DNA from 2 places in the Terrihabitans rhizophilus genome. Region 1 is predicted to be linked to the other one. Evidence: riboswitches for the same ligand, from Rfam matches in the RefSeq annotation. Region 1 holds a riboswitch; the other holds the start of a gene.

Region 1 (3,341 bases):
CTGGCGGCAGGTGTCGGCGCGCGGGATGTCGTCGCGGATGAAGGACCAGAACAGCATGGTGACGGGGCCGGTCAGCATGCCCTTCATGGGACGGCCGGTAAGGGACTGCGCGTAGCCCGACCACTCCACCGTCATCGGCTTCGGCCGCGAGACATCGCCGAAGATGATAGGCGGGCGCACATAGCGGGAGCCGAAGCTCTGCACCCAGCCATGCTGAGTGAAGGCGTAGCCCGAGAGCTGCTCGCCGAAATACTGCACCATGTCGTTGCGCTCGAACTCGCCATGGACCAGCACGTCCACGTCGATTACTTCCTGCCAGCGCACGGCCTCTTCGGTGGCCTTGCGCAGGAACGCCTTGTAGTCGGCGTCGGAGAGTTGGCCCTTGGTGTTCGCCGCGCGGGCCTTGCGGACTTCATCCGTCTGCGGGAACGAGCCGATTGTGGTGGTGGGGAATGCCGGCAGGCCGAACTCGGCACGCTGGATCGCGCGGCGCTCCGCGAATGGCGCGCGCTCGGCGTCCCCGGGCGTGACGGCGGCAAGGCGCGACTGCACCGCCGTGTCGTGGATCTTGGGCGAGATGCGGCGCGAGGCGGCGGCCAGCGACGAGGCTTCCAGCGCGTCCGCCACGGCGGAACGGCCGCTGTCGAGCGCGCGGCCGAGGATCGCCAGTTCCTCGATCTTCTGCACCGCGAAGGCCAGCCAGGACTTCACGTCCGGATCGAGCTTCGTCTCCTGCTCCAGATCGATGGGCACGTGGAGGAAGGAGCACGAGGCGGAGACGATGATGCCGTCCGCGCCGCGCGCATCGACCACCGGCTCCAGAAGGTCGAGCGTCTTCTCCAGATCGGCCCGCCACACATTGCGGCCGTCGATGACGCCGAGCGAGAGGGCAAGCTCCTTTGGTGCGGCGGCTAGCAATGTGTCGAGCTGCCCCGCGCCGCGCTTGAGATCGACATGCAGGCCGGCGACCGGGAGCGATACGGCGGTGGCGAGATTGTCGCCCAGATTGCCGAAATAGGTCGCAACAAGGATCTTCAGCGAGGGCACGGCCTTCGCCAATTCGGCATAGGCCGTCTTCAGCGCGGCGCGCTCGGGGTCGGTCAGGTCGAGCACGAGCACGGGCTCATCAATCTGCACCCAGTCGGCGCCCTCGGCGGCCAACTGGCGCAGCACCTCGGCATAGACCGGCAGGAGGCCCGGCAGCAGGGACAGCCTGGCGAAGCCGTGCTCACCGCTCTTGCCGAGCTTGAGGAACGTGACGGGACCGACCAGCACCGGGCGGGTGTGCACGCCCAGCGCCTTCGCCTCGCGGAACTCGCGGACAGCCTTGGAGGAGGCTAGCGCGAACTCCTGCCCGGGCGTGAACTCCGGCACGATGTAATGGTAGTTCGTGTCGAACCACTTGGTCATTTCCTGTGCCGGCAGGCCCTTGCCGCCATGGGAATGGCCGTGCTCGCACACCGTCGTGCCATGGGTGCCCCGCGCCATGGCGAAGTAGGTCTCGACAGGCACTTCGCCGCCGGTCCAGCCGTAGATCTTCGGCACGGCGCCGACCATCGCGGCGGTGTCGAGCACATGGTCGTAGAGCGAGAAATCGTTAGAGGGGATCGAGGTGGCCCCCAGCGCCTTCTGGCGCTGCCAGTTTGCGGCGCGCAGCCCCTGCGCCGTTTCGGCGAGTGCCTCCGGCGCTGTCTTGCCGGACCATGAGGCTTCGAGTGCGCTCTTCAGTTCGCGGCGCGGCCCGATGCGCGGAAAGCCAAGGCTGCTGACGGTAATCGACATTGTACCCACCCCAATCTGCTGTGGCGTGGGCATGGGATCGCGTGGCGCGGCGGGGCGGTCCGGCATGGATCGCCCGCGATGCGCAGAATACGCGATCCATCGTGCACCCCGCCGAGGACGTTCTATCTGGCCGGGGCAGGTCTCCTGGCTCGCGGGTCACGGCCCGTGGGTCCTGCCTTCCCGGTGCTTGCGCACCAGTGACGTGGATGGACCCGGGCTCGCCGCTCACAGTTGCGGGGGCAGCTCCGGCACCACACCGGATTCCCTCTTAGCCATGGACGAACGCCGCCCACGGAACCTCGACGGGTGCAGAGTGGCAGTTGGCTGCACATGAGTCAATAAGGATATGCAGATTTCTTTATGTAGAAAGCATGGGTGTAGTCATCCTCTGTGCCTCATCCTGAGCTTGTCGAAGGATGTCGAGTGCGTTCCAGCATCCTTCGACAAGCTCAGGATGAGGTGTCCCTGGTTGGGGCTGCAGTTGAAGTAGGGCTCTCTCGACCGTTTTTGGCGATCTTCCCCGGAACGTTACCGTCTGGTGGAGAGCCCCGTTCTATCCCCGCAGTCCACAGGCTGCTCCACGCGATGGACGCGCCATCTTGCCACCACATCTAGATCGCAGAACAGGTTGCCGCCCAAGCTGTTGTATCCCGGTGACATCGTGAATCTTCTGGGGATAGGTGCCTGTGAGTCCCGCAGTTAGGAGTCGCTAATCGTCTCGAATCGGAAGACGTTCAGGATCAGCCGAGCAGCCAGAACCGCTAAAGAGCGTGGATGTCTGCTCTCGTACACCTATATATGGGGTCTGCCGTGGGAATTAACGTCGATCTGGGCCGTGAGGGCTCTGCAACGCCGGTGCACGCCGTGAACACACCGAAGACCCCCCAGTCCGGCTCCGTGCCGACCTTCCACGTGATCCGCCGCAACGGCTCCGTGACGCCGTTCGACCAGTCCAAGATCGCCATCGCGGTCACCAAGGCCTTCCTCGCCGTCGAGGGCCAGCAGGCCGCCGGTTCGCGCCGCGTGCATGATTCCGTCGAGGCCGTCACCGAGCAGGTCGTCTCCGCGCTGACCCGCCGCGTCGATTCCGAGCGTGCGCTGCACATCGAGGACATCCAGGACCAGGTCGAGCTGGCGCTGATGCGCGGCGAGCACCAGAAGGTGGCCCGCGCCTATGTTCTCTACCGCGAGGAACGCGCCAAGGCGCGCCGCGAGGAGAAGGCCGCCGCCGTCGCGACTGCGCCCGCCGCGCCGTCGCTGCAGGTTCGCGCCCCCGACGGCACCCTGGCGCCGCTCGATGAGGTGCGCCTTAACGCCGTGGTCGCCGAGGCCGTGGCCGGGCTGGACGGCACCGCCGCCGAGCCGGTGCTCGCCGAGACCCGCCGCAACCTCTACAACGGCATCACGCAGGACGAGCTCGCGCTGGCGCTCATCATGTCGGCCCGCACGCTTGTCGAGCAGGAGCCGAACTACGCTTTCGTCTCCGCCCGCCTGCTGAACGACCGGCTGCGCCGCGAAGCCCTGACCTTCATCAACGGCCGCCCCACGCAGGCGACGCA
Region 2 (3,341 bases), on a different contig from region 1:
CTGCCGCTCGTCGCGCGCAAGCCAGGTGACGGAGGCCACCTGCCCGGGCTGCGCGAGCCTGAGCAGCAGTTCATCCGCGCAGAGATTGAGCGAGACGATGCGCTGCGGCGCAGCCGTCGCCACGGTGGGGACCACCATGGCAAGAGCGGCGATGGGGAGGAAGCGCATCATCCCTGTTCCGTTGCGCGGCCGCGTCCGCGTCAGAAGTTCACGCGCGCGCCGATGATGGCAGTGCGGCCAAGCGAGCCGTAGCCATAGACCTCCTCATATTCCTCATCGAGCAGGTTTTCGAGCCGGCCATAGATCTCGGCGTTCTCAGTGACCTTGTAGCCACCGCGAAGGTTGATCAGCACATAGTCTCCAAGGTCGACCCCGACGGGGTTGAAGAAGGCGTCGAAGATCGTATCCCGCTGGTCGCCATTGTAGACAACGCCAAGGTTCAGGTTCGCGCGGTTCTGGAGGAAGCTGTAGTTCACGTCGAGGCTGGCGATGTGCTCGGGCCGCCGCAGCAATTCCTCGCCCGTCGGGTTCTCGCCGTTGGTCCATGTATAGGCTGCCCGCAGCGTGACGTTCTCCATCAGGCTCGCCGAAACCGCCAGTTCAACGCCGTCCACCCGCGAGGTGCCCTCGAGGTTGTTTGATGTCTGGCCGCTGCCCTGGATCAGGTCCTCGATGCGCTGGTTGAAATAGGTGGCTTCCAGCAGCAGGCGGTTGTCGAGGAACGAGTGGTCCACGCCCACGTCCCAGCCGCGCGCCTTCTCCGGCTCCAGATCGGCATTGCCGTTATAGGTCGGGGTGCTGCCGTAGAGCTCGAACAGGGTCGGGTTCTTGATGCCGGTGCCATACGAGGCGCGGAGCTTGGTGCCGGTGGCTTCGAAGGTGTAGGCGCCGGTCAGGCGATAGGTGGTGTGGTCGCCGAACAGGTCGTTCTGATCGTGCCGCACGCTGCCGGTGAGGAACAGGTCGTCCCAGACACCGAGCTGGTACTGGCCGACAAGGCCGGTCTGCGAGATGGAGCGGTCGAAGCTCGAGAACGAGCTGTCGGTCGTCGCCTCGTCCTCCTCATGCTCGGCCGCGAAGGTCGCCTTGTGCGAGAGGTCGGGCAGCGCGTCGGAGCGGTAGGAGAAGCTGGTCTGGTAATCCAGCTTGGTCTTGTCGCCCACGTTCTCGTAGGTCGGATCGCCTGCAGACAGAAAACGGGTTTCGAGATGCGAGCGGCTGGCGCCGAGGATGTGCTCCCAACGGCCGTCCATCAGGTCCAGCTTGGCCTGTGCCCGGCCGAAGAACTGCTTGCCGTCGACGCCGGCATCGCTGTCGAACGGGCCGTTGCCGAAATCGTCATCCGACTCTCCTTCGAAGTCGGTGCCGCGCCCCACGAAGTCGAAGCGCAGATTGTCGAGCGCCTGAAAGCCGAACTTCGCGAAGGCGGTGCCGTTCTCGTAGCCGTCCTTCTCGCTGAAGCCGCGCCATTCCGATGCGGTGGAGAAGCCATCGGTGCGAAGGCCCTGGGCGCTGACGAGGAAGTCGAACCGTCCTTCCTTGCCGCTTATGGACGCGCCGCCTGCGGCCGTGTTGCGGGTGCCGCCTTCCGCGAACGCGGACAGACGGGGTTTGCCCTCGCCGCGCCGGGTGATGATGTTGATGACACCGCCCACAGCGTCCGAGCCGTAGAGGGCGCTCTGGGGGCCGCGCAGCACCTCGATGCGCTCGATGTCCTGCACCAGGAGGTTGGCGAAGTCGTATTCGCTGTCGGCCGAAGGATCGTTCAGTTCCACGCCGTCGAGCAGGACAAGCGTCTGATTGCCCTCTGAGCCACGGATGCGGACCTGCGTCTTCGCGCCGAGCACGCCGCCGCGGTTCACGGCAACGCCGGGAACGCTTCGCAAGGCGTCGGAGACGAGCCGCACCTGCCGCTGTTCCAGCTCCTCGCGGGTGATGACGGTGACGGCGCTGCCCACCGCCTTCGCCGGCGTCGGCGTGCGGTTGGCCGTGACCACGATCTCCTCGAGATCGGCGGAGACAGTGTCTCCATTCACGACCGGCGTGGTCTGCGCGTGAGCGGTGGTGAGCGTGGCGCACAGCGCGACGGAGGACAGGAGGAAAGCGCGGAACATGAACAAGCCCTGGGCGGAACGCCGAAATGGTGCATCACCCGCGAGCGCCATCCCTCGCGCCCGCTGCCCACGGGCAGACCGGCACTTCAGGACAACCCACCGGCACACCCCGTCCGATGCTTTCGCGCATGACCATGCGTGACGGCAGGTCTCCTGGCTCACGGGTGTCTTCCCGCGCCGCCTTCCCGGATCTCTCCAGTGGCATGTGGCGCGGGACCGCCGTTTACAGTTGCGGGGGCAGCCGCGGCGTTGGGGCAAGCCCCGCACCGCGTTCCCTTTTGATCCTCCTGCGAGGAACCGTCAGCCATGCTCATCCCGCAGATCGCGCCGCATTGCAAAGGGGGCGCGGGCTCATCACCTTGAGAAATCACCGTTTTATGGCTGTCCGGTCACGCTTCTTGGCTGTTGTTGCCTTTTTGCGATAGACCGGGCGCCCGAGGCGGGTCATCCCGCATCGTATCCGCGCCGAGGTAATCCCATGTCCACACGCGAAGAACGCCGCGCCGCTCTCGACGAGCTTGCGAAGACGCGCGTCATCATCCTCGACGGGGCGATGGGCACGGTGATCCAGGGCTACAAGCTTCAGGAAAAGGACTTCCGGGCCGAGCGCTTCCTGGACCATCCGGTGGACCTTCAGGGCAATAACGACCTGCTGACCCTGACGCGGCCGGACGTCATCAAGGCCATCCACCGGCAATATCTCGAAGCCGGAGCGGACATCCTCGAGACCAACACCTTCAACTCCACCACCATCTCGCAGGCCGAGTACAAGCTGGAGCACATCGCGGCCGAGCTGAACCGCGAAGGTGCCCGCTTGGCACGCGAGGCGGCTGATGAGATGGAAGAGGAAACCGGCACCCCGCGCTTCGTGGCCGGGGCGCTGGGTCCGACCAGCCGCACGGCCTCCATCTCGCCGGACGTCAACAATCCCGGCTTCCGCAATGTGTCGTTCGACGAGCTGCGCCTTGCCTACAAGGAAGCCACGCACGCGCTGATCGAGGGCGGCGTCGACATCATCCTCGTGGAGACGATCTTCGACACCCTCAACGCCAAGGCCGCGCTGTTCGGCGTGCAGGAAGTGTTCGACGAGGTGGGCTTCGAACTGCCGATCATGATCTCGGGCACCATCACCGACCTTTCGGGCCGCACCCTGTCCGGGCAGACGACGGAAGCCTTCTGGAATTCCATCCGACATGTGAACCCGTTCAGCGTGGGGCTGAACTGCGC

What was found. A riboswitch is a leader RNA that binds a small molecule or an ion and turns the genes downstream of it on or off. The one in region 1 is predicted to bind cobalamin.
Region 2: linked by a shared signal. The riboswitch ahead of SCD90_RS07055 (TonB-dependent receptor plug domain-containing protein) and the one ahead of metE (5-methyltetrahydropteroyltriglutamate--homocysteine S-methyltransferase) in region 1 are both predicted to bind cobalamin.

The regions. Positions count from the first base shown of each region.
Region 1 covers NZ_JAXAFJ010000001.1:665,283-668,623, reverse strand. Annotated here, with positions in the region: gene metE (5-methyltetrahydropteroyltriglutamate--homocysteine S-methyltransferase) at 1-1,782, opposite strand, end outside; cobalamin riboswitch at 1,900-2,099, opposite strand; gene SCD90_RS02945 (ribonucleoside-diphosphate reductase subunit alpha) at 2,581-3,341, shown strand, end outside.
Region 2 covers NZ_JAXAFJ010000003.1:148,523-151,863, forward strand. Annotated here, with positions in the region: gene SCD90_RS07050 (ABC transporter substrate-binding protein) at 1-171, opposite strand, end outside; gene SCD90_RS07055 (TonB-dependent receptor plug domain-containing protein) at 201-2,114, opposite strand; cobalamin riboswitch at 2,241-2,431, opposite strand; partial or broken gene metH (methionine synthase) at 2,593-3,341, shown strand, end outside.